One region of the Enterobacter sp. ECC-219 genome, then DNA from elsewhere that is predicted to be linked to it. Evidence: riboswitches for the same ligand, from Rfam matches in the RefSeq annotation. Region 1 holds a riboswitch; each other region holds the start of a gene.
What was found. Region 1 has a riboswitch for thiamine pyrophosphate ahead of thiM (hydroxyethylthiazole kinase). Riboswitches for the same ligand answer to the same signal wherever they lie in the genome.
Positions count from the first base shown of each region.

Region 1 (10,542 bases):
GTCCGTTCCGGCGGCCATTGCGATGGTGGAACTGGCGGGAACCGACCCGAACCGCTGCGCGATTTTATGCGCCAATTTGGGCGGAGATACCGACACCATCGGCGCGATGGCGACAGCCATCTGCGGCGCGCTCCACGGCGTTCAGGCGATTGACCCGGCGCTGAAGGCCGAGCTCGACGCCGTTAACCAGCTCGATTTTGGCCACTACAGCGAGAAGCTGCTGCACTTCAGGGAGCAAAGGGAGGGCGTATGAATTCATTTGCCCAACGTCTCGACACCCTGCACGCCACCCGCCCGGTGACGGTGCTGGGCGCGGCGGTAATTGACGTCATCGCCGACGCCTACGCCCTGCCCTGGCGCGGGTGTGATATCGAGCTTAAACAGCAGGGGGTAAATATTGGCGGCTGCGCGCTGAATATCGCCATCGCCCTGAAACGGCTCGGCATTGTGGCGCAAAACGCCCTTCCCGTCGGCCACGGCGTGTGGGCGGATATTATCCGCAACGCGATGGCGAAGCAGGATCTGCGCAGCGCCGTGGAGGCTGAAACCGGCGACAACGGCTGGTGTCTGGCGCTGGTGGAGCCTGACGGCGAGCGCACCTTTATGTCCTTTAGCGGCGTCGAGAACCAGTGGCAGCAGCGCTGGCTTGACGAGCTATACGTTCCGCAAAACAGTCTGGTTTATCTCTCCGGCTACCAACTGGCCTCGCCGTGCGGCGAGCTGCTGACGGGCTGGCTGGAAGGGTTGCAGGACGTGACGGCGCTTATCGATTTCGGCCCGCGCATCGCGGATATTCCCGACGCGCTGATGACGCGGATTATGGCCTGTAAACCGATCGTGTCGCTTAATCGTCAGGAAGCGGAGCTCGCTGCTGAAAGGCTGGGTGTGGAGGCTGAACACCTGGGTGAGGTGTGGCAGCAGCGCTTCGGCGCCGCGCTGATTGTGCGCCACGATAAAGACGGTGCTACATGGTATGACGGTGCCGTCTCGGGCGTTGTTCCGGCGTTTCCCGCCACGGTGGTGGACACCATTGGTGCAGGCGACAGCCACGCGGGCGGCACGCTTGCCGGGCTGGCGGCGGGATGGTCACTGGCAGACGCCGTTTTGCTGGGAAATGCCGTGGCGTCCTGGGTGGTTAGCCACCGCGGCGGGGATTGCGCGCCCACGCGTGAGGAATTACTCCTCGCACACAAAGACGTATAGATCGCTGCGACAGTAGCTGATGCTGTACTCAATCGGCCGGTGCTGCTGGTCAAGCGCAACCTGCTTGATCACCAGCACCGGTATTTTTTCGTCCATCTTAATGTGCGCCTGAAACTCGCTGTCCGGCATGCGGGCGCTGACCCGAGAACGGGTGCGCTGCGGGAAGATATTCTGACTGCGGAAGTAGTCGTACAGCGAAATCCCTATCGCATCCGGATCGGGAATGAGCCCGACCGGTACCCAGGACTCTTCAATCGACACCGCATCGTCATCCACATAGCGAATACGCTTCAGCAAAAAGACGTCGCTGTTCGGCTCCAGCGACAGGTGGCCCGCCACCTCTTCCGGGCATTTCACCACGCGTTTATTGACCCACAGCGTGTTTGGCGTTTTACCGCGCAGCACTACCTGCTGAGAGAAACCGCGCGCTGCCTTGAGCGAGTATTCGAAGATGTTGTTAATTTGCGTGCCGTAACCCCGGGCACGCGTCACAACCCCCTCGGCTTCCAGCGCCTGCATCGCTTTGCGCACGGTGATCCGCGACACGCCGGTTAACTGGCTCAGATCGCGCTCGCCGGGCAAAATGTTCCCGTGCTCCAGCACCCCGCTGCGCACCGCGTTTTTTACCGTTTCGGCAAATTTCAGGTACAGCGGCGTGTTGTCAGGCGCGGCGATCCGTTCAGTCAGTTGAGCGATTAACCGGGTATGCGCTTGTTCCATCTCTGTATTCTCAGGCGTGGTGTTTCCTGCCAGTATACTGGGTTACCACCACGCATGAAAATGATGAACCGGCCCAATACCGTGACCGACTTCCAGAGTATCGGCTTTTGCCAGCGCCGCCGAGAGCCAGGATTTCGCTTCGCGTACCGTATCGGCCCAGCCGTCATGCCGCGGGCGCAGCGCCGCCAGCGCGGCTGAGAGGGTGCACCCTGTGCCGTGGGTGTTTTTGGTCTGCACGCGCGGGGCGGTAAACCGCATTTCGCCGTCACGGGTAAAAAGCCAGTCCGGGCTTTCAGCATCATCCAGATGCCCGCCCTTCATCAGCACCGCCCCGCAGCCCATCGCCAGCAGCGCATTGCCCTGCTCTTTCATTTCCCGTTCAGTTTGCGCGTGCGGCGCGCCCAGCAGCGCGGCGGCTTCCGGCAGATTGGGCGTGATGAGCGCCACCTGCGGCAGCAGCTTATTGCGCAGCGTCTCGACGGCGGAGGCGGAGAGCAGCGGATCGCCGCTTTTTGCCAGCATGACGGTATCCAGCACCACATTTTGCACCTGATAGCGCTTAAGCCGTTCGGCCACCGCTTCCACAATGTCCGTTTCGGCCAGCATGCCGATCTTGGTGGTATCAATACGCACATCGCTGAACACCGAATCCAGCTGCGCGGCAACAAAATCCGGCTCGATGCGGTAGACCGACTGCACGCCGCGCGTGTTTTGTGCCACCAGCGCGGTAATCACTGAGCAGCCGTACGCGCCAAGGGCCGAGAAGGTTTTCAGATCGGCCTGGATGCCCGCGCCGCCGCTGGGATCGGTGCCGGCTATGGTCAGGGCGTTAATCCGCTTCATGCCTGCTCCTCCAGCGTGTAGAGTTCATCCAGGAACGCGGCGGCAAAACTGCCTGGCCCGCGCGAGCGCGTAACGGCTGCCGTTCCGGCTCGCTTCATCCATCCGCAAGCGGCGGCAACGTTATCCAGCCTGTCCCCCGGCAGCGAACAGCTGGCCGCTACGACGGCAGAAAGCGCGCATCCGGTTCCCACCACGCGGGTCATCAGCGGATCACCTCCCGTAACCGTGCGGGTGCGTTGCCCATCAGTGATGTAATCCACCTCACCGGTGACCACTACGATGGCATTGGTTTGCCGGGCCAGCGCCTGAGCGGCAGGTAGCGCGCTGGCCGCGGTGTCGGTTGTATCGACGCCGCGCCCGCCCGCGCTCATTCCCGCCAGAGCCAGGATTTCTGAAGCGTTGCCGCGAATGGCGGCCGGTTGCAGGGCAAGGATTTGATGGCAAAAACGGGTGCGGAACGTCAGGGCGCCCACGGCAACCGGATCCAGCGTCCAGGGCTTGCCTGCCGCTACGGCGCTTTCTATTGCCCGACGCATCGCCTGCGCGCGCGGCGCAGTCAGCGTCCCGACGTTAACCAGCAGCGCGTCAGCGACGGCGGCGAACTGTTCAGCCTCTTCGGCCTCAACCACCATTGCAGGGGATGCGCCAAGTGCCAGCAAAACGTTGGCCGTAAAGGTCTGTACGACATCGTTGGTCATACAATGGGTAAGCGGACAACGGGTGCGGAAGTGGTGTAAAACGTGTAAATCGAGCAGGTCAGGCTGCATGGGTTCGCTCCTGCCTTGCGTGAAGAAGCGATGACCGGGAAGGCATCTGACTTCCCTACGCTGGCATTATCCAGATCAGGTAATACGGGTATTTCTCAGCCTTCACAAAGAAGGGCACCCCGAGTCATTTGGTAAGAATTGACTTACTTTTTGCCAGATTAGGGGAAGTTACTTGCTGTTGCAAGCCCGCCCTTCCGGTTATCGCTTCTTCACGCTGTACCCCAGCTTGTACCTCAGTTTGTACCCCACCAAAGAAACGAAAAAAGGGGCCGTTAAGCTCCTTTGTGATATAACCCAAACCTCATGGATTCCGAGATTCAGTTTTGCGTTCTGTTTTTCTACGTCGTTCAAAGGTGCGGATTACATCCCAGATAAACAGGAATAGCAGATACCAATAAAGTGCGGTGATCATAAGCAAACCTCTTGGTTCCAGTAGCTTCGAACTGTTCTCAGAGACACACCCATCGCTTCAGCCGTTTCCTTCGGTGTTAGCCCTTGAGCCTTATGTTCCAGCATCTTCAAACGCGTTTCCTGCTGCTTTCCAGCTTTCTTGATTCCAAGGCATACGATGGTTGAGCCAGGGAAGTAATAGGTTTTGAGGTATTCCGCTGCCGCCATGTCGGGAACGACAAACACCAGAGGGTGATCGGTATCAGTGTTGCGAATGGATGTTCGGCTAAGAAATTGGTAGCACCGTTCAAAATACATTGCCTGGCGCTTCTTCTCCATCACCGTTTCAAAATCCCAACCGATACGTTCGCAATAGTCTGCCCATCGCTTACGGTCTTTATCGCCCAAATTTGCACATCCGAGGAACACGGCACAATGAACACCTTGGTAGTTGTTCATTCAGTAGCTCGACATCGAGACTGCTTCCCCTCCCATGCGATCACCAAGCTCAGTGAGTCCGATGGTCTGGAAGTCGCAGATGGTTTTATCCCTGTTAGTGGCGAAGATAAATTCCTTGCCAACAGTCTGCCGAATCTCGTTCAGATGATTATTAAAGACATTTGCGAGTTCTGACTGCCCCGCTCTATTGATATCTTCCGAGAGAACAACCACGATCTTGATAGGCACTTTTTTATGCTTACGTCTCTCGGGATCAGGCTGAAGGTGTTCACCCGCTTCCTGAACCGCCTTCTGAGCGACGTTCTCTGCCATCCAGACAAACCCGCTGCGATTTACACCAGCGCCAAGCACAGTGAAACTTTTTGCCCACGTTGCGGCCTTCAGTATCTGATTAAAAGTGTACGCAAAGAAGCTGTATGAAGAATCACACTCGGTATGCATTACGCCACCGCCGTCGAGAGCCACGTATAGCACTTTCTTAAGATTGTCACTGTTTGACCTGCTCCCCGTTGATTAATATACCCCGATGTTAGTAATGTCTTCATAAGCCACATGAGGACATCCTCATGAAGAAGCGTTTTTCCGACGAACAGATCATCAGTATTCTTCGCGAAGCGGAAGCCGGAGTTTCTGCCCGTGAGCTCTGCCGTAAGCACGCCCTTTCCGACGCCACTTTCTACACCTGGCGCAAAAAGTTTGGTGGCATGGAAGTTCCTGAGGTGAAGCGGCTCAAATCTCTTGAAGAGGAGAACGCCCGCCTCAGGAAGCTACTTGCCGAAGCCATGCTGGATAAGGAGGCACTTCAGGTGGCTCTGGGGCGAAAGTACTGACGACAGGCCAGAAGCGGGAAGTCGTTGAGTTTATGTGTGATGCGACCGGTCTGTCGCAACGTCGTGCCTGCAGGCTTACAGGTTTGTCCCTTTCGACCTGCCGCTATGAGGCTCAGCGTCCGGCAGCTGATGCGCATTTATCAGGGCGCATCACTGAGCTGGCACTAGAGCGCAGGCGTTTTGGCTACCGCCGCATCTGGCAGCTGTTGCGTCGGGAGGGCCTTCACGTCAATCACAAGCGGGTATACCCAAGTGAGACTGAATAGTTAAAACTTACATATCAAGAATCATTCTCATTAATGGCCACGCAAATCCTTAACTGCGCAGTGATAATGTTGTGATATTTGGGCGAGATAAAATCCCAGGACATGTGGCATCAAATGAGGTTGCTCGATGGTTTAAGCAATGGGGCGGTTAGAGCAGATCGTCAAGTGGCTGCCAATGGAGGCCATATCCCTCTTTTCCTCTTTTAAAGTGGCTCATCGCGTTAGTTAACAATCACTAATAGAGGAAACTAATTGTTCAGAATGCTCGTTATAGAGCATGGATCACAAGCATAAGACATCTTCATGAGGCATAATAGGTACAGCATACTCGCCTAAGGAATTTGCAAATGTCTCATGTCAGTATTAACGATTTCAAACTTCTTAATATCAAATGCCAAAAATATTTTGATCTGTTCAGTAAAACGAATGAATTTAATCAGTCTATCCATGAAGTTAAATTGCAACAAAGATTCGGCTTTTATCTTTTCATGCTTGAATCGCTTTGTAATGAAAAAGATATTGATAAAATTAGCGATTACATTACGGATACAGAATTCAATTCTTACTTAATCGGCAGTCGTTACGATGACCATGGTATTGATGCTATTTTCATGGATGAGGAGAATAAGGAGATAAAACTATTCAATTTCAAATTCCGTGAAAATTTCAAAGCTGAGCAAAAACAAAGTTTTAACGAGGCGTTTGTTTCTACTAAACTTGTAAACTGTATTATGAATGATAGTTTAGATGGTTTGGAAGGAAAATTGAAAAATTATGTTCACACCATAAATGAATTACTCAATGGTAATGATGTATGGAAACTTTCATTATATATGATTAGTAATGAAGCGTTTCCGATTGAACATGATGAAAGTGCAATACAGCAGTTGAAAAATTTTTATGACATGGAAGTTGTGTCGGTGTGTCTTCCGCACATAACCAGTATGATGTCCATACGACCAGCTCCTATCAATGCAGAATTGATAATCGATAATGATGCTTTGATGTCTTATTCAGAAAGTTCTATATCAACATCAAAATCCTATGTTGTTAGACTGAACGCTGCGGATGTTATAAGAATGACATGCCGCAACGCCGACTTGCGTCTTGATCATAACTGTGAAAATATCGACGAATTGGCTGAGCAGAAAATAGATTTTGGAGTTCTTTTTGATAACGTTAGAGGGTTGGTGCAACGCTCTCGCTATAATGCTGCAATCGCTAAAACCTTACGCGAAGACCCAGGAAAATTTTTCATGTATAACAATGGATTAACTGTTATTGCTGACGATATAAAAGCCCACCCAGTGAATGGAAATAGGAAAGTAAGAATAAGCCTTACAGGTATTCAGGTGTTAAACGGTGGTCAAACCCTTCGAACTCTCCATGATTTTAATGCTACTGAAAAGTCACATATCACTGATTATCTTTCAAAAAGTGAAATCCTCGTAAGGATATTTAATGCTGCAAGTGGTGATACTGCCAATAAAATCGCAGAATACACAAATAGTCAAAATTCAATATCTAACGTCGATTTAAAATCTCTTAGCACGCTACAAATACAGCTTGAGCAGTTATTGGATGAACATGACATCATCTATTCTCGAAAGAATGGTGATACGGGGATGGATGACAAAAAGAACTATCGTTACAAAATTAGTATGGAGCAGTTTGGTCAGATCTTATTTGCTATTCAAGGATTCCCTGAAAAGTCGTCAAACCAAAAGCAACATATTTTTGGAAAATACTACGATGATATTTTTGATGAGAAAAATTTTGACTTGTCACATGCTCCTGAAATAATCGAACGTTATTTCGAAATAAAGAAAGCATATTCGTTCTCTGATGAAAGCATCCAAAAAATTGAGCAAAAGATATTTTACATACTTTATATGAATCAAGCCAAGAGTGAATGGACTTATGAGCAGTGTATAAATATTCTTGAAGAGGTGTTAGAAACATTTGATCCTGCCGGGGTTAATCTGACCGATGCTCGTAAGATGATTCAGGTTCGTTTTAAAGATTATTTAAATTCTATTCTTAACGATCCAGAGTATGAACCTTAATATTCAATGAAATTTCACAGAGAGATATTCTATATTTGGCTTAGGATGTACATCCTAAGCTAATCTCGACATGAAAGCCTGGTGAGACCATCGCAGCAATGCCGCTACACCATTACATTCGAAAAAGAGTAATGATTGAAAATGGAGAAAGCTGATCACCAGTTCTTGCGCAAGCGTACTATTTTTACTTGCAGCTTTTACTGTCATAGAGCGTAACAAACATAGGCTCCCCTTCCTTGTTCTCAACGGATACAAGAACAACAGCATTCTTACTCATAATCAGTGGTCTTATTGATGGGTTATTACAAATCAGTATCCCTTTTATGCCGTGCTCGTCTTTAGCTACATCACTGATGAATTTTTCATCAGTGGAATCCACTCTCACCGTGTAATTCAGCGTATCAATACGCTGTGCCGGAAGTTTCTTATTCAATCCCAACTCAGGAACATAACCATCAAGAGTTGAAATTTTCACACTTGTTATGGTGATGAATTCCTTCAAGAAGTCAGGTGGGATCACAATCTTCGTTTTTTGAGTACCTCCTGTCTCATCAGCAAATGCCAAAGAACTTATAAAACAAATAAGTAAAGCTAATATTTTCATCACATTTTCTCTTGTATTGCCAGCTCTTAAAAAAAGCCAACTATATTTGCTTATGATATTGTTAAAGGCTTTGATAGGGTAATACGAAGGGGCACAACGCCCCTTTCTTATTCAGTGCAAAGTTCAGGAAAGACCTTGCGAAACAATGGCCTCGAAAACATCTCAATGAAGGTTAGCTCACGCATCCCAATTTCAGTAGCCTCCAATCTTTGCAAGAAGTTAAGGCAAAGTATTTTCAATAAACCTAAACAATCCTCACCGTTAACGATAATCTGCCCCTGTCTTCTGTATGTGTTAACAAACGTCAAAATCGCCTGTACCGCTACAACATTCGGATTTAGTCGCTTCCCGTCAGTCTTAGAAAATGGAAATGAATCTGTTCGGTATTGATGCATAACAACAGCGTGGGCCACACCATCACTTCGGGCAGTAATCAAGACAGGTAGGTTATTGATTTCTGTTTGAATAACGGTTTCAACTTTGCTAATAAACCAAGACTCTGTAAGGCCATCAAACATACAGCCACCTTCTCGTTATTTGCTGTGTTGCATTCAAAGAATTGTTACGCTCGGCTCTTGTTCAAGGCGGGATGGCCTATGCGTTAGCGACTGCGTAAAGCACCTCAACAAGTTTCACAGCATCCACATCATTCCATGTCCAATAAGATGGTAACTGATGGTGATTATCACTATCGGGCTTCCCTAAAACGCCTTGTACTATGGCTTGATGATCTTGGGATGCAGTAACGCGTACACTATTTGCCATTTGCATAAAGCAAGTTAGCCCCTTGAGATCATCACGCCGGATATTTTTCTTATGCGTGTCCACGTTCTGTGATGTAACTGTGATATGCATTGCTTCTGCTCTCTGATAGTTAAGATTCGGTGTAAGCACTGTATTTCAGATTATCCAGTGTACTGAAAATGTGCAACTCACAGAGTTTAGACAATTGAAGCCAATAAGTGCCGTTAGTGGTAAGAGGACAAGCGGAGCGACAGCATACGCGATAATTACAGGGCTATCATTCCACTCCTTTGAATCAACACTATTCTCTATAACATTTTCATTACATTCAAAAAACACCCCTCTTTTTTAGCGGTTAAGAAAGAGCTTTACCAGGATAAAATTTTTTCGCTTTCAGTCAGTCTATTTTATGTTTCATTAATCATTAATTCTTATTTCGAACGAAATAAAAAGTGAGTTTCAAACCGTTTAACCCTGCTAAACATTTAGCCTCTCAATCAAGGGCTTAACGTGAAACGCGCATTTGACTGAACGCCTTATAAGTTAATGTAAACATTGAGATATTTTGCATCACCCCTTACAAATCCACTTTAGCTATTCATGCCATTTATGATTTAGATCAATATCCAAAAGCTCGCATTAATTGATAGTTACTGCACGTTACGAATTAAGTGATTTATTCAAAATTCTACGTAATCCCGTTATTTCTAATCAGGCGTAACCAGACGTTACATCAACACGCCAGGATAGCTAGCCTTACCCATTTTGACTTTTTAAATGATGAGTGCTTTTCAAATGAAAGTTGTTAAAAATGCCGTTGCTGCTTTTGTATTTGGTGTTATTTTTACTGGCTCTATGAATGTAACTCAAGCAGCTGATGTAAACGTTAACCTTAACGATAACGTATTCAATTCAGGTACTTTTATCCAGATTCACGGAACTAATAATACCGCTTATAATCTGGATAACATGAAAGCTGAAAATGTAACGCAAGACGGGCAAATCTATAACTTACAAGGCGATCGCGATCGCATGCAAGACGAGATCAACGTAAGTAAAAATAATATCAACACTAACGCCAATGATATTTCCTCTCTTCAGACTTCTGTTTCTGGTGTCGATCAGGAAGCTAAATTAGCAGGCGCTCTTGCTGACACCGCTAATAAAAAAGGTGATGCGGCGTTACAGGGCGTGCTGACTAACGGAGCTGCAATTACTAATATTGAAACTATTAACACCTTGCAAGATGGCCGCCTGTTAGCTCTTGAGAATGCACCAAAACCAACTAACGGCGTTGATGGAAAAGACGGCGCTAAGGGTGATAAAGGCGATACCGGCGCGACAGGCGCACAAGGCGTTGCCGGGATTAACGGACGTGACGGAGCGAATGGTAAAGACGGTCAGGACGGCGCTAAGGGTGATAAAGGCGATACCGGCGCGACAGGTGCACAGGGCGTTGCCGGAATTAACGGACGTGACGGAGCGAATGGTAAAGACGGTCAGGACGGCAAAGATGGAAAAAATGGCGTGATGACCACCGTGACACGCACGCAGGTAGACACGGCAACACAGGCTAAAGTCGCTACTAATAGCCAGGCGGTTACGGCCGAGGCTCAGGAGCTGCTGGCGACCAAACAGACATTACAGGCA
Region 1 covers NZ_CP143680.1:4,001,310-4,011,851, forward strand. Annotated here, with positions in the region: gene V1603_RS19010 (ADP-ribosylglycohydrolase family protein) at 1-253, shown strand, start outside; gene V1603_RS19015 (PfkB family carbohydrate kinase) at 250-1,203, shown strand; gene V1603_RS19020 (GntR family transcriptional regulator) at 1,177-1,923, opposite strand; gene thiD (bifunctional hydroxymethylpyrimidine kinase/phosphomethylpyrimidine kinase) at 1,966-2,766, opposite strand; gene thiM (hydroxyethylthiazole kinase) at 2,763-3,533, opposite strand; TPP riboswitch at 3,569-3,665, opposite strand; gene V1603_RS19035 (helix-turn-helix domain-containing protein) at 3,942-4,382, opposite strand; gene V1603_RS19040 (hypothetical protein) at 4,383-4,847, opposite strand; partial or broken gene V1603_RS19045 (transposase) at 4,949-5,460, shown strand; gene V1603_RS19050 (AIPR family protein) at 5,826-7,544, shown strand; gene V1603_RS19055 (hypothetical protein) at 7,729-8,148, opposite strand; gene V1603_RS19060 (hypothetical protein) at 8,256-8,666, opposite strand; gene V1603_RS19065 (YadA C-terminal domain-containing protein) at 9,688-10,542, shown strand, end outside.

Region 2 (10,542 bases), 2.5 Mb from region 1:
GGCGCAATCCGTGCGGCATCCTCAATACTGTGCGACACCATCAGCATCGTCAGTTGCTGGCGCTGACAGACGTCCTGCACCAGCGCCAGCATCTCCTGGCGCAGAGCGGGATCGAGCGCCGAGAAGGGCTCATCCAGCAGCAGTATTGGCTGCTCTCGCACCAGACAACGCGCCAGCGCCACGCGCTGACGCTGGCCGCCGGAAAGCTCGCCCGGCAGCCTGTCGATGAACCCGGTGATCCCCATCTGTGCGGCAATGATCTCCAGCTTCTGGCGCTGGGCGTCGTTCAGCCTGAGCCCCGGATGCATTCCCAGAGCGATGTTTTGCCGCACCGTCAGATGGGTAAACAGGTTGTTTTCCTGGAACAGCATTGAGACCGGACGTTTTGCGGGCGGCGTGTGGGTATGATCGTGATTTTCAATGACGATCGCGCCGCTTGCCGGCTGAAGAAAACCCGCAATCAAATTAAGCAGCGTGCTTTTTCCCGCGCCGCTTGGGCCAAGTACGGCGATCATCTCCCCCTGGCGCACGGAGAGCGTGAAGCGCATCGGCAGATGCTGGTAAAGCCAGGTTACATCAGTCAGTGTTAACATCGCGCCCCGGAAGTTTTTCGATAACGGTAAATAAGGCAAAGCACAGCAGCAGCAGTAACAGCGCGGTGACCGCGCCGTCCTGACTGCGATAAGAGCCGATTTGCTGATAGAGCCAGAACGGCAGCGTGCGGAAATCTTCGTTGCCAAAGAGGGCTACCACGCCAAAATCGCCAATCGACAGCACGCAAGCAAACGCCAGCGCCTGGGCGAGCGGCCGTTTTAGCGCGCGGAGTTCGACCACCTTCAGTCGCTGCCAGCCCTGCATGCCCAGCGACTGGCACAGTAAACCGTAACGGCTGTTGACGTCGCGCATCGGGTTTTCCAGCACCTTAAGCGCGTAAGGGATGGCCATTAAGGCGTTGGTAAAAATGACGATGCCGTCGGCGCTTTCCGGCAGGCCGATGGTGCTATTGAACAGTAAAAAGAAGCCCGTCGCCAGCACGATGCCCGGCATCGCCAGAATCAGCATGCCCGTCAGCTCCAGCGCCTGTCCGGTTTTACGAGCATGACGCGCGTAGAGCTCGCGGCTGCTCCAGAGCAGCATCATGGTCAGAAGTACACAGACCAGCCCGGCTGCCAGCGCGATGCGCAGCGAGGTCCACGTCGCTTCCCAGAGGACGGGCTGCTGCAGGACGGACGTGAGATTGAGGTTCAGTCCGTCAACGATAACGGCCAGCAGCGGCGGCAGCAGCAGCATGAGCGCCAGCGTAATCAGGATAAAATCGGCGACGCGGCTGTGCAGGCTGTCCTGCGGGTCGCGCCAGCCGGTTATTTGATTACTGCCAGCGGGAATGGCTTTACTCAGTCGCTGGCTCAGCAGCACCAGCACCAGACAGCACGCCATCTGCACCATCGCCAGCAGCGCGGCGCGGCCCGGATCGTAGTCGTAACTTAAGGCCTGATAAATCGCCAGCTCGATGGTGGTGGCCTGCGGCCCGCCGCCGAGCGAAAGCACGGTGGCAAAGCTGGCGAAGCAGAGCATAAAGATTAGCGCGGCCACCGGGGCAATCTGACGTCGCAGCCACGGCCATTCGACAAAGCGGAAGAACGACCAGCCGCGCATGCCGAGCTGAGCCGCAATCTGGCGCTGTTCGCCGGGAATGTTTTCCAGCGCCTGTAAAAAGAGGCGCGTCGCCATCGGCATATTGAAGAAAATGTGCGCCAGCAGGATGCCCTTCAGCCCGTAAGGGGAAAAGGTCCACTCCAGCCCCAAAGATGCAAAGAGCGAAGCCAGCCAGCCCTGACGACCGTAGACGCTCAGAATGCCAAAAACGGCCACCAGAACTGGCAGGATCAGCGTCATGGCGCACAGGCGCAGCAGAGCCTGCCTGCCAGGAAAACGCCGGCGGTACAGCGCTCGCGCGAGGAAAATGGCCGGGATCGCTGACAGCAGCGCAGAAAGAAACGCCTGCCAGAAAGAGAACCGGATAACGTGCCAGAGATAGCTGTCGTGCCAGAGCGCGAGCAGATCGCTCTCTGGCGCATTAAACCACAACGCAAGGAATGCCCCCAGGCTGACCACCACCATCAGCATGGCGGCGAGCAGGCCGGGGATTAACCAGCCGGGAATTAACGGCTGACGGCGCGTTGCCATTCACTTACCCATGCTGCACGCTGCGCGGCGACCTGCTGCGGCGTAAATTCCAGCGAGGTTGTTGGTTTGGTCAACTGCTCGAAACCTGCGGGCAGGGTAACGCTGGTGACCGGATACATCCAGTTGCCTGCGGGAATCGCATTCTGGAACGCCGGTGAAACCATGAACTTCAGGAACTTCTCGGCCAGCTCCGGCTGTTTGCTGGCGGCGGTACGCGCTGCCACTTCCACCTGCAGATAGTGCCCTTCAGCAAAATTCGCGGCGGCGTAGTTGTCTTTCTTCTCTGCGATGATGTGGTAGGCCGGAGAGGTGGTGTAGCTCAGCACCAGATCGCTTTCGCCTTTCAGGAACAGGCCGTAGGCTTCGCTCCAGCCCTTGGTCACGGTGACGGTTTTTGCGGCCAGTTTCTGCCACGCTTCCGGCGCTTTATCTCCATAGACTTTCTGCATCCACAGCAGCAGGCCCAGACCCGGCGTGCTGGTACGCGGATCTTCATAGATCACGCGCCACTTCTGGTCACTTTCCACCAGCTCTTTCAGGCTTTTCGGTGGGTTTTTCAGCTTATTTTTGTCGTAAACAAAAGCAAAATAGCCGTAATCGAACGGCACAAAGGTGTCGTTTTTCCAGCCGCCCGGCACGTTGACGGCATCTGCCGCCACGCCGCTTTTGGCAAACAGTCTGGTTTGCGTCGCGGCTTCCAGCAGGTTGTTATCCAGCCCGAGCACCACGTCGGCCTTGCTGTTTTTCCCTTCCATGCGCAGACGGTTGAGCAGCGACACGCCATCTTCCAGCGCCACGAACTTCAGCTCGCAGTTGCAGTCGGCTTCAAAGGCTTTTTTTACCACCGGGCCAGGGCCCCAGTCGGCGGAGAAGGAATCGTAGGTGTAGACCGTCAGGACGGGTTTCGCGAAAGCAGGCAGCGCAAACAGCGCCAGCAGGGGGAAAACTTTTTTTAACACTTTGCACCTCAGAGTTGAGTGGCAAAGGATTTTGAGCGACAGCCTCAAATCCCTTCGCCGGCGTTATCCGGATCAGGTTCGACGGGTATTATCTCAGCGCACATCTGTGATGCAGCACCCCGTTGAGAACGGCGCTATTGTAATGATTTGGTGAATATTTCGAAAGCGTTATGGTTCCGGCGGCGCAAACCAGGCGGATTTAAAATCAAACCAGCCCAGGGTGTTCATCCGCAGGCCGCGCATGCTGCGCTGTCCCTGGATCAGCAGCCAGTGGTGGATCAACGGTACGATCGTCTGCCCGGCCAGCAGCTCTTGGCACCATGCGGCCAGATCCATTTCGCCTGCCCGCCACTTCGCGGCGTCCTGCTGCCAGTCCCGGTTGATACAGTGCTGAATGAGGGGCACTTCATACAGGTGAGAAAAGAGCGAGAAATCAAGCGGCAGCGTGAAGTTGGCGCTATTGAGCCAGATATCGCTGACGACATCCCCGCGGTGCCATTCATCATAATCGACTTCCTGTATCGCCAGCGTCACGCCTTCGGCCGCCAGCAGCTTGCTCATAATCTTCGCGATAAAACGGTGCTCAATGTGATCGCGATAGTAGCTGAGGGTGATGGTCTCCAGCCCGGCAGGTTTTCCACTGCGCACCGGCTGAGCATGGTGCCAGCGCGGAAGCAGGCCATATGCCGGGAACCACCAGGTCTGGTATTGCTCCTCTGCGTGATAAATCAGGTTAGCCGGGGCCAGAACATGGCTGATCCACGTGCGGACGTCGTGGTTTGCTCCGCGGTGGCTGCGGCTGTCAAAGAGCAGGTAGTAACAGCCCTCCTCCAGGCGACTTTCGAACGCCTTTTCGCTTGTTGTGGGGCCTTCCAGCGTCAGGCCTGCGCTCAGCTCTTCGTTGAGATCCGGTAATACCCAGACGTTCACTTCGTCGATCAGCGCCCGATAGCCAAAATAGTCATCAAAGGCGCGGATTTTGAGCTGGTTGTTGGTATTGCGCGTCACGGAGTAGGGGCCCGTGCCAATCGGCAGGCTGGCAAAATTGTTCAGCGATCGCCATTCGCCGGGCAGGATCATTGAGGGCACGTAGCCCAGCAGCCACGGCAGCCATATGTCCGGCTGCGACAATTCAATGTCCAGCGTCCAGGCCGTGGGGGAGTGGATCCGCGAGACGTGTGAATAGAGCGGAAGCGTGCGGGCGCGTTCCAGGGAGGTGATGACGTCACTCATCTCCAGCTCGCGTCCGTGGTGGAAGTGAATGCCCGGGCGTAAAAAGAAACGCCAGTGCAGGGGGGAAAGCTGCTGCCAGTGGTGCGCGATGTCCGCTTCCAGTTCCCCGTTTTCCTCATTTATTTTCGTCAGGCCGCTGAATATCTGCCGGGCCATATGGGTTTCAGAACGACGTAACGCCGTGCCGGGCAACAGGTTTTTCATTGGCCGATAGTAGAGCACCCGCATAATGTGGCGGCCCTGACGAAAGCTGCGCCCCAGATGCGAGACCAGCATCTGGCGCACGGCGGCCTTGTCGCCCACCAGCTGGACCAGCTGATCGATGCGATCCTGCTCCAGCAGATCCTCCGCCCGCTGTTGCTGCAGCGCCAGACCAGTATAGAGGAAGGTTAAGCGAGAGCGCTTGCCGCGTCCGGCCTCGGCCTCCCAGCTTAGCCAGCCCTGCTGCTGCATGGTGTTGAGCAACGTGCGCATATGGCGGCGAGAGCAGTTGAGAAGTTCTGCCAGCTCGTTAAGCGTGGTCTCCTGCGATTGACCCTCGCAGCACTGCCACAGGCGGATAAATTGTTGTTGCAGTCGACCGGATGGCATAAAAGAGGAACTCCTGACAAAAAATCAGCAATTTATTAATCCCTATATTAGGCCAATAATGCTTTCCGATGAAGTGAGGAGGTAAATTATGAAGAGGTCTACCGCACGTCAGTTTTATCAGCAGTACTTTTCAGCGACAAAAGGATCGTCCTGGCTGGCCCGCCAGTGTGCAGAGCAACGGCTGAAAATATTGGAAGAACTGATGCAGTGGGACGTTACGAAACCGACCTCTTCCCGCTAACTCGCCTCGATCATGTGTGACTGAGTATTGGTGTTTATCACCCGCCAGCAAAATGTTTTTGCTGGCTTTTTTCGTTTATTCTTTCACCCAATTTCGATTCGCTTTCACAAGGACTTGCGCATGCTGTGGTTGATGACGATGGGGCGCCGCCTGAATGGCGTATATGCCGCTTTTATGCTGGTGGCCTTTATGATGGGCGTGGCGGGGGCCCTACAGGCGCCGACGCTGAGCCTGTTCCTCAGCCGCGAGGTGGGCGCACAGCCGTTTTGGGTTGGCCTGTTTTATACCGTTAACGCCATTGCCGGGATCCTCGTTAGCCTGGGACTGGCGAAACGATCGGACAGCCAGGGCGATCGCCGCAGGCTGATCCTCTTTTGCTGCGCGATGGCCGTGGGCAACGCGCTGCTTTTTGCCTTTAACCGGCACTACCTGACGCTCATTACCTGCGGCGTGCTGCTGGCCTCTCTTGCCAATACCGCCATGCCGCAGCTGTTCGCGCTGGCCCGTGAATACGCCGACAGCTCGGCGCGGGAGGTGGTGATGTTCAGCTCGGTGATGCGTGCGCAGCTCTCTCTTGCATGGGTCATCGGCCCGCCGCTGGCCTTCATGCTGGCGCTGAACTATGGCTTCACGGTCATGTTTTCTATCGCGGCAGGCATTTTTATTATTAGCCTGGCGCTGATTGCCTTTGCGCTGCCGTCCGTCGCTCGGATTGAGCAGACGACGGATAAGCCCATCACGCAGGTGAGCGGCTGGCAGGATAAAAACGTCCGCATGCTGTTTATTGCCTCCACGCTGATGTGGACCTGCAACACCATGTACATCATTGATATGCCGCTGTGGATCAGCAGCGATCTGGGCCTGCCGGACAAGCTTGCCGGGATCTTAATGGGCACAGCTGCCGGGCTGGAAATTCCAGCGATGATTCTGGCGGGGTATTACGTGAAGCGCTTCGGAAAGCGTCGGATGATGATCGTCGCCGTGGCGGCCGGGGTGCTGTTTTACGCGGGACTGATCCTTTTCCATTCGCGTGAAGCGCTGCTTGCGCTGCAGCTGTTTAACGCTGTGTTTATTGGCATCGTTGCCGGGATCGGCATGCTCTGGTTCCAGGATCTTATGCCCGGACGCGCAGGCTCTGCGACCACGCTTTTTACCAACAGCATTTCGACGGGCGTTATTCTGGCGGGGGTGATTCAGGGGGCGCTGGCGCAAAGCTATGGCCATGCCTCGGTTTACTGGGTGATTGCGGCGATTTCGGTGGTTACGCTTGGGCTGACCTGCCGGGTCAAGGATGTTTGATTCCGGGAGGTGGCTTCACGAAATGAAACGATTGTCTGACAGGTATCGGAGGGAAGCAATGGCCCGCGTGCAGCGGGCCACTGCTTTTAGCCCATAAACGCAGGCTGTTTTTTCTCGTACGCGGAGATGGCGTCCTCGTGCTGGAGCGTCAGGCCAATGCTGTCCAGACCGTTCAGCATGCAGTGGCGACGGAAGGCATCGATGCTGAAGCTGTAGGTCTTATCCCCGGCTTTCACCACTTCCCCTTCCAGATCCACCTCAAACGCCATGCCCGGGTTCGCCTTAACCAGCGCGAACAATTCATCGACCTGCTCGTCGCTCAGCGTCACCGGCAGCAGCTGATTGTTGAAGCTGTTGCCGTAAAAGATATCCGCGAAGCTCGGGGCGATAACTACCTTAAAGCCGTAGTCGGTCAACGCCCATGGCGCATGCTCACGCGATGAGCCGCAGCCGAAGTTTTCCCGCGCCAGCAGAATGGAGGCACCTTTGTATTCCGGGAAGTTCAGGACGAATTCCGGGTTCGGCACTTCGCCTTTGTCGTCCAGAAAACGCCAGTCGTTAAACAGGTGTGCGCCAAAACCGGTGCGGGTCACTTTCTGCAAAAACTGCTTAGGAATGATCGCGTCCGTATCGACGTTAGCGGCGTCCAGCGGGACAACACGGCCCGTATGTTGGGTAAATTTTTCTGCCATGATTGTCTCCTTATTTCAGGCTGCGAATATCGGCGAAATGGCCGGTAACTGCCGCGGCGGCGGCCATTGCCGGGCTGACCAGATGGGTGCGTCCACCGCGGCCCTGACGGCCTTCAAAGTTACGGTTGCTGGTAGAGGCGCAGCGCTCGCCCGGATTCAGGCGGTCGTTGTTCATCGCCAGACACATTGAGCAGCCCGGCAGGCGCCACTCGAAGCCTGCTTCGATGAAGATCTTATCCAGACCTTCCGCTTCCGCCTGGGCTTTCACCGGACCGGAGCCTGGAACCACCAGCGCCTGCACGCCCGGCGCCACTTTACGGCCTTTGGCAATCTCTGCCGCCGCGCGTAAATCCTCGATACGTGAGTTGGTGCAGGAACCGATAAAGACTTTATCAATGGCGACATCGGTCAACGGTACGCCTGGCTTCAGTCCCATATAGGCCAGCGCTTTTTCCGCACTGGCGCGCTCGACCGGATCGGCGAAGGACGCCGGGTCCGGGATGCTGTCGTTGACGGAAATCACCTGGCCCGGATTGGTGCCCCAGGTCACCTGAGGGGCGATCTCTTCCGCCTGCAGCGTGACAACGGTATCGAAGGTCGCGCCGTCGTCGGTTTTCAGGGTTTTCCAGTACGCCACCGCGTCGTCAAAATCCTGACCCTTCGGCGCATGCAGACGGCCTTTCACATAGTTGAAGGTGGTTTCGTCCGGCGCGACCAGGCCAGCTTTTGCGCCCATCTCAATAGCCATGTTGCATAGGGTCATACGACCTTCCATGCTCAGCGCCTGAATCGCGTCGCCGCAAAATTCCACAACGTGGCCGGTACCGCCCGCGCTGCCGGTTTTACCGATGATGGCCAGCACGATGTCCTTCGCGGTAATGCCCGGAGCGGCTTTACCCTTTACTTCAATTTTCATGGTTTTGGCGCGGCCCTGCTTCAGGGTCTGGGTCGCCAGAACGTGTTCCACTTCAGACGTGCCGATCCCGAAGGCCAGCGCGCCAAACGCGCCGTGGGTTGCGGTATGGGAGTCTCCGCAGACGATGGTCATGCCCGGCAGGGTAATACCCTGCTCAGGCCCCATCACGTGGACGATGCCCTGATACGGATGGTTCAGGTCATACAGCTCAACGCCAAACTCGTTGCAGTTCTTGATCAGCTCCTGCATCTGGATACGCGCCATCTCACCCGAGGCATTAATGTCTTTGGTCTGGGTGGAGACGTTGTGATCCATAGTCGCGAAGGTTTTACCCGGCTGACGTACCGGGCGCTTGTGCGCGCGCAGGCCGTCAAATGCCTGCGGAGAGGTCACTTCGTGTACCAGATGACGGTCAATGTACAGCAGCGGGGTTTCGTTTGGTGCCTCGTAAACAACGTGCGCATCAAACAACTTTTCATATAACGTCTTAGCCATGATTACACCCCTTCAGCGACATAGCGGGCAATAATGTCGCCCATTTCATCGGTACTGACTGCTGCCGTGCCGCGCGCTAAGTCACCGGTACGGACGCCTTCTTCTAACGCCCGGTTAATGGCGTTTTCAATTGCGGTTGCTGCGTCGCCTGCATCGAGGCTATAGCGCAGCAGCAGGGCCAGGGAGAGGATCTGCGCAATCGGATTAGCAATGTTTTTGCCGGCGATATCCGGTGCGGAGCCGCCCGCCGGTTCGTACAGTCCAAAGCCTTCTTCATTCAGACTGGCGGATGGCAGCATGCCCATAGAACCGGTGATCATCGCGCACTCGTCAGACAAGATATCGCCGAACAGGTTGGAGCAGAGCAGCACGTCAAACTGGGACGGATCCTTAATCAGCTGCATCGTTGCGTTGTCGATGTACATGTGCGACAGCTCAACGTCCGGGTACTGCTTAGCGACTTCACTGACGATCTCGCGCCACAAAATGGACGACTGCAGCACGTTCGCTTTATCAATGGAGGTCACCTTATGGCGGCGCTTACGTGCTGACTCAAACGCGATATGGGCGATACGTTCAATTTCGAAACGGTGATACACCTCGGTATCAAACGCTTTCTCATGCTGGCCGCTGCCTTCGCGACCTTTTGGCTGACCAAAGTAGATCCCACCCGTCAGCTCGCGCACGCAGAGAATGTCGAATCCGTTGGCCGCGATGTCCGCGCGCAGCGGGCAGAACTCTTCCAGCCCCTGATACAGCTTCGCCGGACGCAGGTTGCTGAACAGCTTAAAATGTTTACGCAGCGGCAGCAGCGCGCCGCGCTCTGGTTGCTCTGCCGGCGGGAGATGTTCCCATTTTGGGCCACCGACGGAGCCAAACAGCACGGCATCGGCATTTTCGCAGCCTTCAACGGTGGCTTTCGGCAATGGCGTTCCGTGATTATCAATCGCAATACCGCCCACGTCGTAGTGGCTGGTGGTAATTTTCATCGCAAAACGCGTGCGAACGGCTTCCAGTACTTTCAGCGCCTGTGCCATTACTTCCGGGCCAATACCATCACCCGGCAACACAGCAATATGGTAATTCTTCGACATTACACGGTTTCCTTGTTGTTCTCTTTATTCTGAGCTTTGCGTTGCAACTCTTTTTCGACTTCAGCGGCGCGCCAGATGTTGTTCAGGACATGCACCATCGCTTTCGCGGAGGATTCGACAATATCCGTCGCCAGGCCCACACCGTGGAAACGGCGGCCATTGTAGTTGACGACGATATCCACCTGACCCAGCGCATCTTTACCATGTCCTTTCGCCGTCAGGTCATACTTCACTAACTCAACGTCGTACTCGGTGACGCGGTTGATCGCCTGATAGATAGCGTCGACAGGGCCGTTGCCGTTTGCCGCTTCCGCTTTAATTTCATCACCGCAGGCCAGTTTGACCGAGGCGGTGGCGATGTCGCTGGAGCCGGACTGCACGTTGAAGTAATCCAGACGGAAGTGCTCTGGCTCTTCCTGCTGCTTGTTGATGAAGGCCAGCGCTTCCAGGTCGTAATCGAACACCTGGCCTTTCTTGTCGGCCAGCTTCAGGAACGCGTCGTACAGCTGATCCATGTTGTAATCGCTGTCCTGATAGCCCATCTCTTCCATACGGTGTTTCACCGCCGCACGGCCGGAACGGGAGGTCAGGTTCAACTGCACCTGGTTCAGGCCGATAGATTCCGGGGTCATGATTTCGTAGTTTTCACGGTTCTTCAGCACGCCGTCCTGGTGAATGCCGGAGGAGTGTGCGAAGGCGCCGGTGCCGACAATCGCCTTGTTGGCCGGAATCGGCATGTTGCAAATCTGGCTGACGGTCTGGCTGGTGCGCCAGATTTCGTTGTGATTGATGCGGGTGTGCACGTCCATGATGTCTTTGCGCACCTTGATTGCCA
Region 2 covers NZ_CP143680.1:1,435,207-1,445,748, forward strand. Annotated here, with positions in the region: gene thiQ (thiamine ABC transporter ATP-binding protein ThiQ) at 1-593, opposite strand, end outside; gene thiP (thiamine/thiamine pyrophosphate ABC transporter permease ThiP) at 577-2,187, opposite strand; gene thiB (thiamine ABC transporter substrate binding subunit) at 2,163-3,146, opposite strand; TPP riboswitch at 3,178-3,278, opposite strand; gene sgrR (HTH-type transcriptional regulator SgrR) at 3,315-4,970, opposite strand; gene sgrT (glucose uptake inhibitor SgrT) at 5,059-5,211, shown strand; gene V1603_RS06760 (sugar efflux transporter) at 5,332-6,510, shown strand; gene leuD (3-isopropylmalate dehydratase small subunit) at 6,597-7,202, opposite strand; gene leuC (3-isopropylmalate dehydratase large subunit) at 7,213-8,613, opposite strand; gene leuB (3-isopropylmalate dehydrogenase) at 8,616-9,707, opposite strand; gene leuA (2-isopropylmalate synthase) at 9,707-10,542, opposite strand, start outside.
Region 2: another riboswitch for thiamine pyrophosphate. It lies ahead of thiB (thiamine ABC transporter substrate binding subunit); the one in region 1 lies ahead of thiM (hydroxyethylthiazole kinase).

Region 3 (10,542 bases), 1.9 Mb from region 1:
GCAGCCCAGCTTGAAGGCTCTAAAGCCTTCACCAAAGATTTCCTCGCGCGTCATAACATTCCGACGGCGGAGTATCAGAACTTCACCGAAGTGGAGCCAGCCCTGGCCTACTTACGTGAAAAAGGCGCGCCGATTGTCATCAAGGCCGACGGTCTGGCCGCCGGGAAAGGCGTTATCGTCGCGATGACCCTCGAGGAAGCCGAAGCCGCTGTTCACGATATGCTGGCCGGCAACGCCTTTGGCGACGCGGGCCACCGCATCGTGATCGAAGAGTTCCTCGACGGTGAAGAGGCGAGTTTTATCGTGATGGTCGACGGCGAGCACGTTCTGCCGATGGCCACCAGCCAAGATCACAAGCGCGTGGGCAACGGCGATACCGGCCCGAATACCGGCGGGATGGGCGCCTACTCCCCTGCTCCGGTAGTGACTGACGAAGTGCACCAGCGCACCATGGACCGCATCATCTGGCCTACCGTGAAAGGGATGTCGGCGGAAGGCAATACCTACACTGGTTTTCTTTACGCAGGTCTGATGATCGACAAGCAGGGCAACCCGAAGGTGATTGAATTCAACTGCCGCTTCGGCGATCCGGAAACACAGCCTATCATGCTGCGCATGAAATCCGATCTGGTGGATCTGTGTCTGGCAGCCTGCGAAGGCAAGCTCGACGAGAAAACCTCAGAGTGGGACGAGCGCGCGTCTCTGGGCGTGGTGATTGCTGCGGGCGGGTATCCGGGTAGCTACAGCACCGGCGATGAAATCCACGGCCTGCCGCTGGAAGAAATTGACGGTGCGAAGGTGTTCCACGCCGGGACGAAGCTGGCTGACGACGATCGCGTCCTCACCAACGGTGGCCGCGTGCTGTGCGCCACCGCGCTGGGCCATACCGTGGCAGAAGCGCAGAAGCGCGCTTATGCGCTGATGGCGGATATTCACTGGGACGGCAGCTTCAGCCGCCAGGATATCGGTTATCGCGCGATTGCGCGTGAGCAGGGCGAGTAATTTCACACCCTCTCCCTCAAGGGAGAGGGAACTTAAATCAAAAACTTTTCTCTGTCGGCTGCCAGGTGCAGAAGTCTTCGTTCGCCACCAGCAGCAGCTGAGAGCCTTCCGGCGCTTCCAGCCACGCCACACTCACCTCCATTGATGAATGACGCTGACGGCGTTGAATATGTTCGGTCGCCCAGGATTCGAGCTCAGGCTTCACCGTCTGCCCTTCGCAGGTGGTCACCGTCCCATCGGTATGCCAGCGCCCCTGGCGCAGCACAACGCGTCCCAGACGCAGCGCGTCGCTTGTCTGGCGGATTTGTTCGGCACGGTAACGGTAGAGGGCGATTTGATCGCTGGAAAGCTGCTGTTTTTGACCGCCGACTTCACGCTGCATAAAGCTCAGCTCGCCATGGTCATCAAAACGCACTTTCACGTGTTCGGGGGTTTTGCTGTAGACGTTCAGTTCAATCAGCGACAGGTCATCTCCCTGCCAGCGATATTCCGCAGTCGACGTATTGCCGCTATGCCACGGGCTGAAGGCAGAAAGCAGATGCACTTCGCCACCGGAATCTTTGCGCCAGATCCTGACCGCCCCCTGGTTGTCCGCGTAACCGCTGGCGGTAAACGGAGGGAGGGAGGAATCGTGGCTACAGGCTGACAGCAACAGCACGCCTGCCAGCGCGAGCGTTTCACGCCAGAAAGACAAAAGGGGCGTTGCCGCCCCTTCGCTAAAACTGTTCACTGCCACGCGTCTTACTTAACAGCGTCTTTCAGTGCTTTACCAGAAACAAATGCCGGCACGTTAGCTGCGGCGATTTTGATTTCTTTACCGGTCTGCGGGTTGCGGCCAGTACGCTCAGCGCGGTGGTTCACTTTGAAGGTACCGAAACCAACCAGTTGTACAGCATCGCCTTCTTTCAGAGACTCAGTAATAGCAGCCAGGGTAGATTCCAGAGCAGCTTTAGCCTGCACTTTAGACAGATCAGCCTTGTCCGCAATTACATCAATCAGTTGAGTCTTGTTCATAAGTTATCCTTTCAATGTGTTTATCGCTTGCTAAGCATCGAGTGCGACGAAAATGCCAAAAAAGCACTCTCCTGCATACACGCACCGATAGCCACTTTTTTTCGCCCCCCAAATGTAGACCAGACGGGGGGCAGAAGGGAAGAGTCGAGGAGCGACAAAACAGGCGTTAAATCACGTTTTGTTGTCTCATTGGTTAAAAATTATACCAATATTGCTCTCACCGGCCTCACGTAAGTCCGCTCGCAGACCTTTGATCAGCTCAATATCGCGTTCTTCACACTCTGCCAGCAGGCGGAAAATTTCCCACTGGATGTCCCATTCTTGCTCTACGGCCGGATTGGCACGCAGCTCTTCGTCGGTCATTTCACGACCTGCCTGGGTCATCTCCAGCATGGCGACGGTGGTAATCGAGGCCTTACTGACTTCGATAGCGTGCTCCAGCGTTTCACCGCTCAGACGAGAGTGGAGCAGCTCGCTTAACGCGACGCAGGCATCAATCGCTGGATAAACTCCGTACAGGTCAAAATCATCCGCAACCGGGATCGCCTCTTCCAGCTTTTCCAGCTGAGAGTCGAAGTTCACCTTCGCGTCTTTCACCGTCAGCGTCTCCCAGATTAAATCCAGGATGCGGCGATAAATCTGGCCTTCGCCAAACTCCGTTTGCTTACAGAACGCGGCGTAGTTGGGATACATGCGCTCGCACAGGCAAGCCATAAACGTCACGTGCTGCCAGCTTTCCAGCTTCTCAAGGCGCAGATGAATCGGGTTTTGTAGCATGATGATGTCTCGAATCGAAAATTAGCCGCAGTTTACCTGAATCACGGCTGAATTTCCTGCCAACGAACAAAAGCCGGACGCGAGGAGGCAACGGCGTCCGCCCAGCGCGTCGGCTCAGGTAAACGGTAGCCCTTCATGCAGCGCTGAACCCACGCCAGGGCGCTGTCCATACTGACCCGGTGCCCGGTGGCGATGAACAGCGGGTTACAGCGCGCCTTGCTGCGCCAGACCCACGCCAGCTGCTCGCCTTTATGGATGAGCGGCGCCAGCGCGCCAGGCTCTGGGGAGAGCGGCTCAAACGCCCCACACAGGCGCTTCTTGGCAACGCCGATGGTCGGCACATCCACCAGCAGCCCAAAGTGGCTGGCAACGCCTAAGCGGCGCGGGTGGGAAATACCGTGTCCATCGACAAACAGCAGGTCAGGTTTTTGCGAGAGCTGTTCCCACGCTGCCAGCAGCGCGGGATATTCGCGAAAGGAGAGGAAACCCGGAATGTACGGCATGGTGGTCGCGATACGCGCCACCTTGTACTCCACCAGCTCAAGCGAAGGGTATTTCAGTACGACCATCGCCGCTCGCGTCACTTCCCCACCCTGCTCGAACCCGACGTCCGCTCCACCAATGTACTGCGGAGGATCCTTATCCAGACGATCCTCACGGATCACCGATGAAGCCAGTTCGATTTGCTGAGCGCGTAGCGACGCGAGATCCATAACCTCTCCTTACTTGTGATACTGGGCTGAAAGCCTATGCACCGCCTCCACAAATACGCCTGCGTGTTCTGGCGGCACATCCTGATGGATGCCGTGGCCGAGGTTAAACACGTGGCCTTCACCCTGGCCGAAACCAGACAGTATAGTCGACACTTCTTCTTCAATGCGGGCTGGCGGCGCATAGAGCATGGACGGATCCATATTGCCCTGCAGCGCCACTTTGTCGCCCACGCGACGGCGCGCTTCGGCGATATCGGTGGTCCAGTCGAGGCCCAGCGCGTCGCAGCCGGTTGCCGCCATCGCTTCCAGCCACTGGCCGCCACCTTTGGTGAACAGCGTCACCGGCACGCGGCGGCCTTCGTTTTCACGCAGCAGGCCGTCGACGATTTTGTGCATGTAGTACAGGGAGAACTGCTGATAATCGCGCCCGGTCAGCACGCCGCCCCAGGTATCGAAAATCATCACCGACTGCGCGCCCGCTTTAATCTGCGCGTTCAGATAGAGGGTGACGCTCTTCGCCAGCTTGTCGAGCAGCGCATGCAGGGCCAGCGGCTCGGCGTACATCATCTTTTTAATCATGGTGAAGGCTTTGCTGCTGCCCCCTTCAACCATATAGGTCGCCAGCGTCCACGGGCTGCCGGAGAAGCCAATCAGCGGCACTTCACCTTTCAGCTCACGGCGAATGGTGCGTACGGCGTTCATCACGTAGCCCAGCTCGCCTTCCGGATCGGGGATCGGCAGCTTATCCACGTCGGCTTTGCTTTTGATTGGGGAGGTGAAGCGCGGGCCTTCGCCGGTTTCAAAATAGAGCCCAAGGCCCATGGCGTCCGGAATGGTGAGAATGTCCGAAAAGAGAATGGCGGCATCCAGCGGGAAGCGGCGCAGCGGCTGGAGCGTTACTTCACAGGCCAGCTCGGCATTTTTGCACAGCGACATAAAATCACCCGCCTGCGCGCGCGTGGCTTTGTACTCTGGCAGATAGCGTCCCGCCTGGCGCATCATCCACACCGGGGTGACATCAACGGGCTGGCGCAGCAGCGCACGCAGATAACGATCGTTCTTCAGTTCGGTCATTTTTGCAGTTCCTTAAGCGTCATGGCCTCAGTGTAACACTACTCATACTCGGCCCGACACATCGCCACGGTATCTTCTATCAGCCGACGCGCCACCGTACCCGGTGGGGGTAAAAGAGGCAGATCGTCATAACGATACCAGTTTGCCTCCAGCAGCTCTTTCTGGTCGATAACGATCTCGCCGCTATCATATTCAGCCATAAACGCCGTCATCAGCGACATCGGGAACGGCCACGGCTGCGAGGTGACGTAGCGCAGGTTTTTCACCTTGATTCCGCTCTCTTCCATCACCTCGCGCGCTACCGCCTGCTCCAGCGTTTCGCCCACCTCGACGAACCCGGCGAGGACGGTATGAATGCCGTTGCGATGGCGGGTATGCTGCGCCAGCAGGATGGAATCTTCCCGACGGATAGCGACGATGATGCACGGCGCGATCTGCGGATAATAACGTTCACGGCAGTGGCCGCAGAGCAGCGCCCACTCGGTTTTGCTTGGGTGCATGGTATGCCCGCAATAGCCGCAGTATTTGTGCGAGCGATAAAACTCCGCCAGCTGCACGCCCCGCCCCGCGAGCTGGAACAGTCCCGCATCCAGATCAAGCACCTGGCGAACGGATCCCATATCCTGACGACGCGCTTGTTGGATCAACCATACGGGCTCACCCTGCCACTCGCCGATCCTGAGCGCAGGCAGGCCCACGAGATCGAACGTTTCTGCCGCACCGTAGGGTATTTCTCCACCGGGCAGCCACAACTTCTGTTCGTGACTGACGATCCACCAACCCAGATCTGATTTTTCAATAATACGATCCATATCTATTGCACTACCTTCGCTTCACTGACATGTTGTTAGCATTGTGGTTACATTTTGGATAAGTAGATCCCATTCTAAACTTTGCGGAGTCGACCATGTTAAACCAGCTAGAAAGCCTGACGGAGCGCGTTGGAGGAAGTAACACACTGGTGGATCGCTGGCTACATGTACGCAAGCATCTCCTCGTGGCGTATTACAATCTGGTCGGTCTTAAGCCTGGCAAAGAATCCTTTATGCGGCTGAACGAAAAAGCGCTGGATGATTTTTGTCAGAGCCTGGTCGACTACCTTTCCGACGGCCATTTCAACATTTATGAACGTATTATCCGCGAAATGGAAGGCACAAATCCCTGTTTAGCGGCCAGCAAACTTTGTCCACTACTGGAAGCCAATACCCAGCAGATCATGGATTACTACGATTCCACGCTCGAGAATGCCATCGATCACGATAATTATCTTGAGTTCCAGCAGGCGCTTTCCGACCTTGGCGAAGCGCTGGAAGAGCGATTCACGCTGGAAGATAAGCTGATCGCCCTCGCCCTGGATAACGGCCTGGACGTCAGCCACGAAGATAACGTCGTGCGCCCGGCTTGAGTTCTTAATCGTTAACGAGTAATTTACAACCATTCGCCCCTCTGCGGAGGGGGATTTTTCTTGTCGGAGTGCCCAGCGCCTGAACGCGCGGGCTGAGACCGTTAATTCGGGATCCGCGGAACCTGATCAGGCTAATACCTGCGAAGGGAACAAGAGTTACACTGCTGTTGAATCGCCCCTGGGCGATCTTCTCTTGCTTCATCCGTCGTCTGACAAGCCATGTCCTTCACTTTTGGAATGAGCTATGTCTATCGTTAAATTGACCCGTCGCGAACAGCGCGAACACGCCCAACGCTTCATCGATACCCTGGAAGGGACCGCCTTCCCAAACTCGAAACGTATCTACATCACCGGCTCGCAGGCCGATATCCGCGTGCCGATGCGTGAAATCCAGCTTAGCCCGACGCTTATTGGCGGCAGCAAAGAGAACCCGCAGTACGAAGACAACGAAGCCGTGCCGGTGTATGACACCTCAGGCCCGTACGGTGACCCTGATGTTGCCATCAATGTCCAGCAGGGCCTGGCAAAGCTACGCCAGCCGTGGATTGACGCGCGTAACGACTGCGAAGAGCTGAGCGTGCGCAGCTCTGCGTATACCAAAGAACGTCTGGCCGACGACGGTCTGGACGAGCTGCGCTTTACCGGCCTGCTGACGCCAAAACGCGCCAGAGCGGGCAAATGCGTGACCCAGTTGCACTATGCGCGCCAGGGCATCGTCACGCCGGAGATGGAGTTCATCGCCATCCGTGAAAACATGGGCCGTGAGCGCATCCGCAGCGAAATATTGCGCCACCAGCATCCGGGCGAAGGCTTTGGCGCTCGCCTGCCGGAAAACATCACGCCAGAGTTTGTGCGCGACGAAGTGGCCGCAGGCCGCGCTATTATCCCCGCCAACATTAACCATCCGGAATCCGAGCCGATGATTATCGGCCGTAACTTCCTGGTGAAGGTCAATGCCAACATCGGCAACTCGGCGGTGACGTCATCCATCGAAGAAGAGGTGGAAAAGCTGGTCTGGTCAACGCGCTGGGGCGCGGATACGGTAATGGATCTTTCTACTGGCCGCTACATCCACGAAACCCGCGAATGGATCCTGCGTAACAGCCCGGTGCCGATCGGTACCGTCCCGATTTATCAGGCGCTGGAGAAGGTCAACGGCATCGCCGAAAACCTCACCTGGGAAGCGTTCCGCGACACGCTGCTGGAGCAGGCGGAACAGGGTGTGGACTACTTCACCATTCACGCAGGCGTGCTGCTGCGCTATGTGCCGATGACGGCGAAGCGTCTGACCGGCATCGTCTCGCGCGGCGGTTCCATTATGGCGAAGTGGTGCCTGTCCCATCATCAGGAAAACTTCCTCTACGAGCACTTCCGCGAGATCTGCGAAATCTGCGCCGCCTATGACGTCTCGCTGTCGCTGGGCGACGGCCTGCGTCCGGGCTCAATTCGCGACGCCAACGACGAAGCGCAGTTTGCCGAGCTGCACACGCTGGGCGAACTGACCAAAATCGCCTGGGAGTATGACGTGCAGGTAATGATTGAAGGCCCGGGCCACGTGCCGATGCAGATGATCCGCCGCAACATGACCGAGGAGCTGGAACACTGCCACGAAGCGCCGTTCTACACCCTGGGGCCATTGACGACCGATATTGCGCCGGGCTATGACCACTTCACGTCAGGCATTGGGGCGGCGATGATCGGCTGGTTCGGCTGCGCCATGCTCTGCTACGTGACGCCGAAAGAGCACCTCGGCCTGCCTAACAAAGAGGACGTGAAGCAGGGGCTGATTACCTACAAGATTGCCGCCCACGCGGCGGATCTGGCGAAAGGCCACCCGGGTGCGCAAATCCGCGACAACGCCATGTCCAAAGCGCGCTTTGAATTCCGCTGGGAAGACCAGTTTAACCTGGCGCTCGATCCCTTCACCGCCCGCGCCTACCACGATGAAACCCTGCCGCAGGAATCGGGTAAGGTGGCGCACTTCTGCTCCATGTGCGGGCCGAAGTTCTGCTCGATGAAAATTAGCCAGGAGGTGCGCGACTACGCCGCCGCGCAGACCATTGAAGTCGGCATGGCGGACATGTCAGAAACCTTCCGCGCGAAAGGCGGCGAAATCTACCTCAAAAAAGAGGAGGCGTAATGTACCAGCCTGATTTCCCCTCCGTGCCCTTCCGTTTAGGGCTCTATCCGGTGGTGGACAGCGTGGAGTGGATCGAACGCCTGCTTGAGGCCGGCGTTCGCACCCTCCAGCTGCGCATCAAGGATAAGCGCGATGAAGAGGTAGAGGCCGATGTGGTCGCCGCCATCACGCTGGGACGCCGTTACGACGCGCGTCTGTTTATCAACGATTACTGGCGACTGGCGATTAAGCACCAGGCGTATGGTGTCCATTTGGGTCAGGAGGACCTGGAAACCACCGATTTGAACGCCATCCGCCAGGCTGGCCTGCGCCTTGGCGTTTCAACACACGATGACATGGAGATCGACGTGGCGCTGACGGCCCGCCCCTCTTACATCGCGCTGGGTCACGTCTTCCCGACGCAAACCAAGCAGATGCCCTCGGCGCCGCAGGGGCTGACGCAGCTGGCGAGTCACGTTAAGCGCCTTGCCGATTACCCGACCGTCGCCATTGGCGGAATCAGCCTTGAACGCGCCCCGGCAGTGCTGGAGACCGGCGTCGGCAGTATCGCCGTCGTCAGCGCCATCACCCAGGCCGCAGACTGGCGGTCCGCCACCGAACAGCTTTTACAGCTGGCAGGAGCTGGCAATGAATGACCGCGATTTTATGCGCTACAGCCGTCAGATCCTGCTGGAAGATATCGCCATCGACGGGCAGCAAAAGCTGCTCGCCAGCCGGGTGCTGATTGTTGGCCTGGGAGGATTAGGCGCGCCCGCCGCGCTCTATCTGGCCGGTGCGGGCGTGGGCACGCTGGTGCTGGCCGATGACGACGAAGTGCACCTCAGCAACCTGCAGCGGCAAATCCTCTTCACGACAGACGATGTCAACCAGCCTAAAGCGCAGGTTACGCGCCAGAGGCTGAATCAGCTCAACCCCGATATCGAACTGATTGCACTTCAGACGCGGCTGAGCGGTGAACATTTGCAGCGTGAAGTCGCCCTTGCCGACGCGGTGCTGGACTGCACCGATAATATGGCGACGCGTCAGGCCATCAACGCCGCCTGCGTGGCAGAGAATACGCCGCTGATCACCGCCAGCGCGGTGGGGTTCGGCGGGCAGATGATGGTCCTGACGCCGCCGTGGGCGCAGGGCTGCTACCGTTGCCTGTGGCCGGACGATGCCGAGCCAGCGCGCAACTGCCGCACGGCGGGTGTGCTTGGTCCGGTGGTGGGCGTGATGGGCACGCTGCAGGCGCTGGAGGCCATCAAGCTGCTCAGCGGCATGGAGACGGAGCGCAACACGCTGCGCCTGTTCGACGCCCGCTCCAGCGGCTGGCGCCATCTGGCGCTACACCGCGCCAGCCGCTGCCCGGTATGCGGAGGCCGCGATGCGCATTCTGTTTAACGATGAGCCGATGAGCTGCGACGACGGGCTTACCGTTGCCGTACTGCTCGATAAATTACGCCAGCTTAAGCCGGGAACGGCGCTGGCGCTCAATCAACAGATCCTGCCGCGCGAGCAGTGGGAACATCAGCAGGTCAATGAAGGCGACCAGATCCTGCTGTTTCAGGTTATCGCAGGGGGCTGATATGTTACGTATTGCCGATAAAGTCTTTGATTCGCATCTGTTTACCGGAACCGGAAAATTCGCCTCGCCACAGCTGATGGTGGATGCCATTCGCGAAAGCGGCAGCCAGCTGGTGACGCTGGCGCTTAAGCGCGTGGATCTGCGTCATCACAGCGATGCCATTCTTGCACCGTTGCTTGAAGCTGGCGTCACGCTGCTGCCTAACACCTCCGGCGCCAAAACGGCCGAAGAGGCGATTTTCGCCGCACAGCTGGCGCGGGAAGCGCTCGGCACCCGCTGGCTGAAGCTGGAAATTCACCCGGATGCCCGCTGGCTGCTGCCCGACCCGATCGAGACGCTGAAAGCGGCAGAAAAGCTGGTGCAGCAGGGGTTTACCGTTCTGCCTTACTGCGGCGCGGATCCCGTGTTGTGTAAGCGTCTGGAAGAGGTCGGCTGCGCCGCCGTCATGCCCCTGGGCGCCCCCATTGGCTCCAATCAGGGGCTGGAAACCCGCGCAATGCTGGAGATCATCATCGAGCAGGCGACCGTGCCGGTGGTGGTGGATGCGGGCATCGGCGTTCCCAGCCACGCCGCGCAGGCGCTGGAGATGGGTGCCGACGCGGTGCTGGTGAATACCGCGATTGCGGTAGCTGACGATCCGGTGATGATGGCGCGCGCGTTCCGTCTTGCCGTGGAGGCTGGCGTGCTGGCCAGAGAATCAGGTCCCGGCTCACGCAGTTTCCAGGCACAGGCTACCAGCCCGCTGACCGGTTTTCTGGAGGCGCTCTCATGAGCACGTTTACCGAGCGCTGGCGCGAGCTTAACTGGGACGACATAGCCCTGCGCATTAACAGCAAAACGGCGGCTGACG
Region 3 covers NZ_CP143680.1:892,443-902,984, reverse strand. Annotated here, with positions in the region: gene purD (phosphoribosylamine--glycine ligase) at 1-1,002, shown strand, start outside; gene V1603_RS04185 (DUF1481 domain-containing protein) at 1,040-1,732, opposite strand; gene hupA (nucleoid-associated protein HU-alpha) at 1,744-2,016, opposite strand; gene V1603_RS04175 (YjaG family protein) at 2,203-2,793, opposite strand; gene nfi (deoxyribonuclease V) at 2,835-3,506, opposite strand; gene hemE (uroporphyrinogen decarboxylase) at 3,516-4,580, opposite strand; gene nudC (NAD(+) diphosphatase) at 4,619-5,392, opposite strand; gene V1603_RS04155 (Rsd/AlgQ family anti-sigma factor) at 5,488-5,985, shown strand; TPP riboswitch at 6,040-6,151, shown strand; gene thiC (phosphomethylpyrimidine synthase ThiC) at 6,230-8,125, shown strand; gene thiE (thiamine phosphate synthase) at 8,125-8,760, shown strand; gene V1603_RS04140 (HesA/MoeB/ThiF family protein) at 8,753-9,508, shown strand; gene thiS (sulfur carrier protein ThiS) at 9,492-9,692, shown strand; gene thiG (thiazole synthase) at 9,694-10,464, shown strand; gene thiH (2-iminoacetate synthase ThiH) at 10,461-10,542, shown strand, end outside.
Region 3: another riboswitch for thiamine pyrophosphate. It lies ahead of thiC (phosphomethylpyrimidine synthase ThiC); the one in region 1 lies ahead of thiM (hydroxyethylthiazole kinase).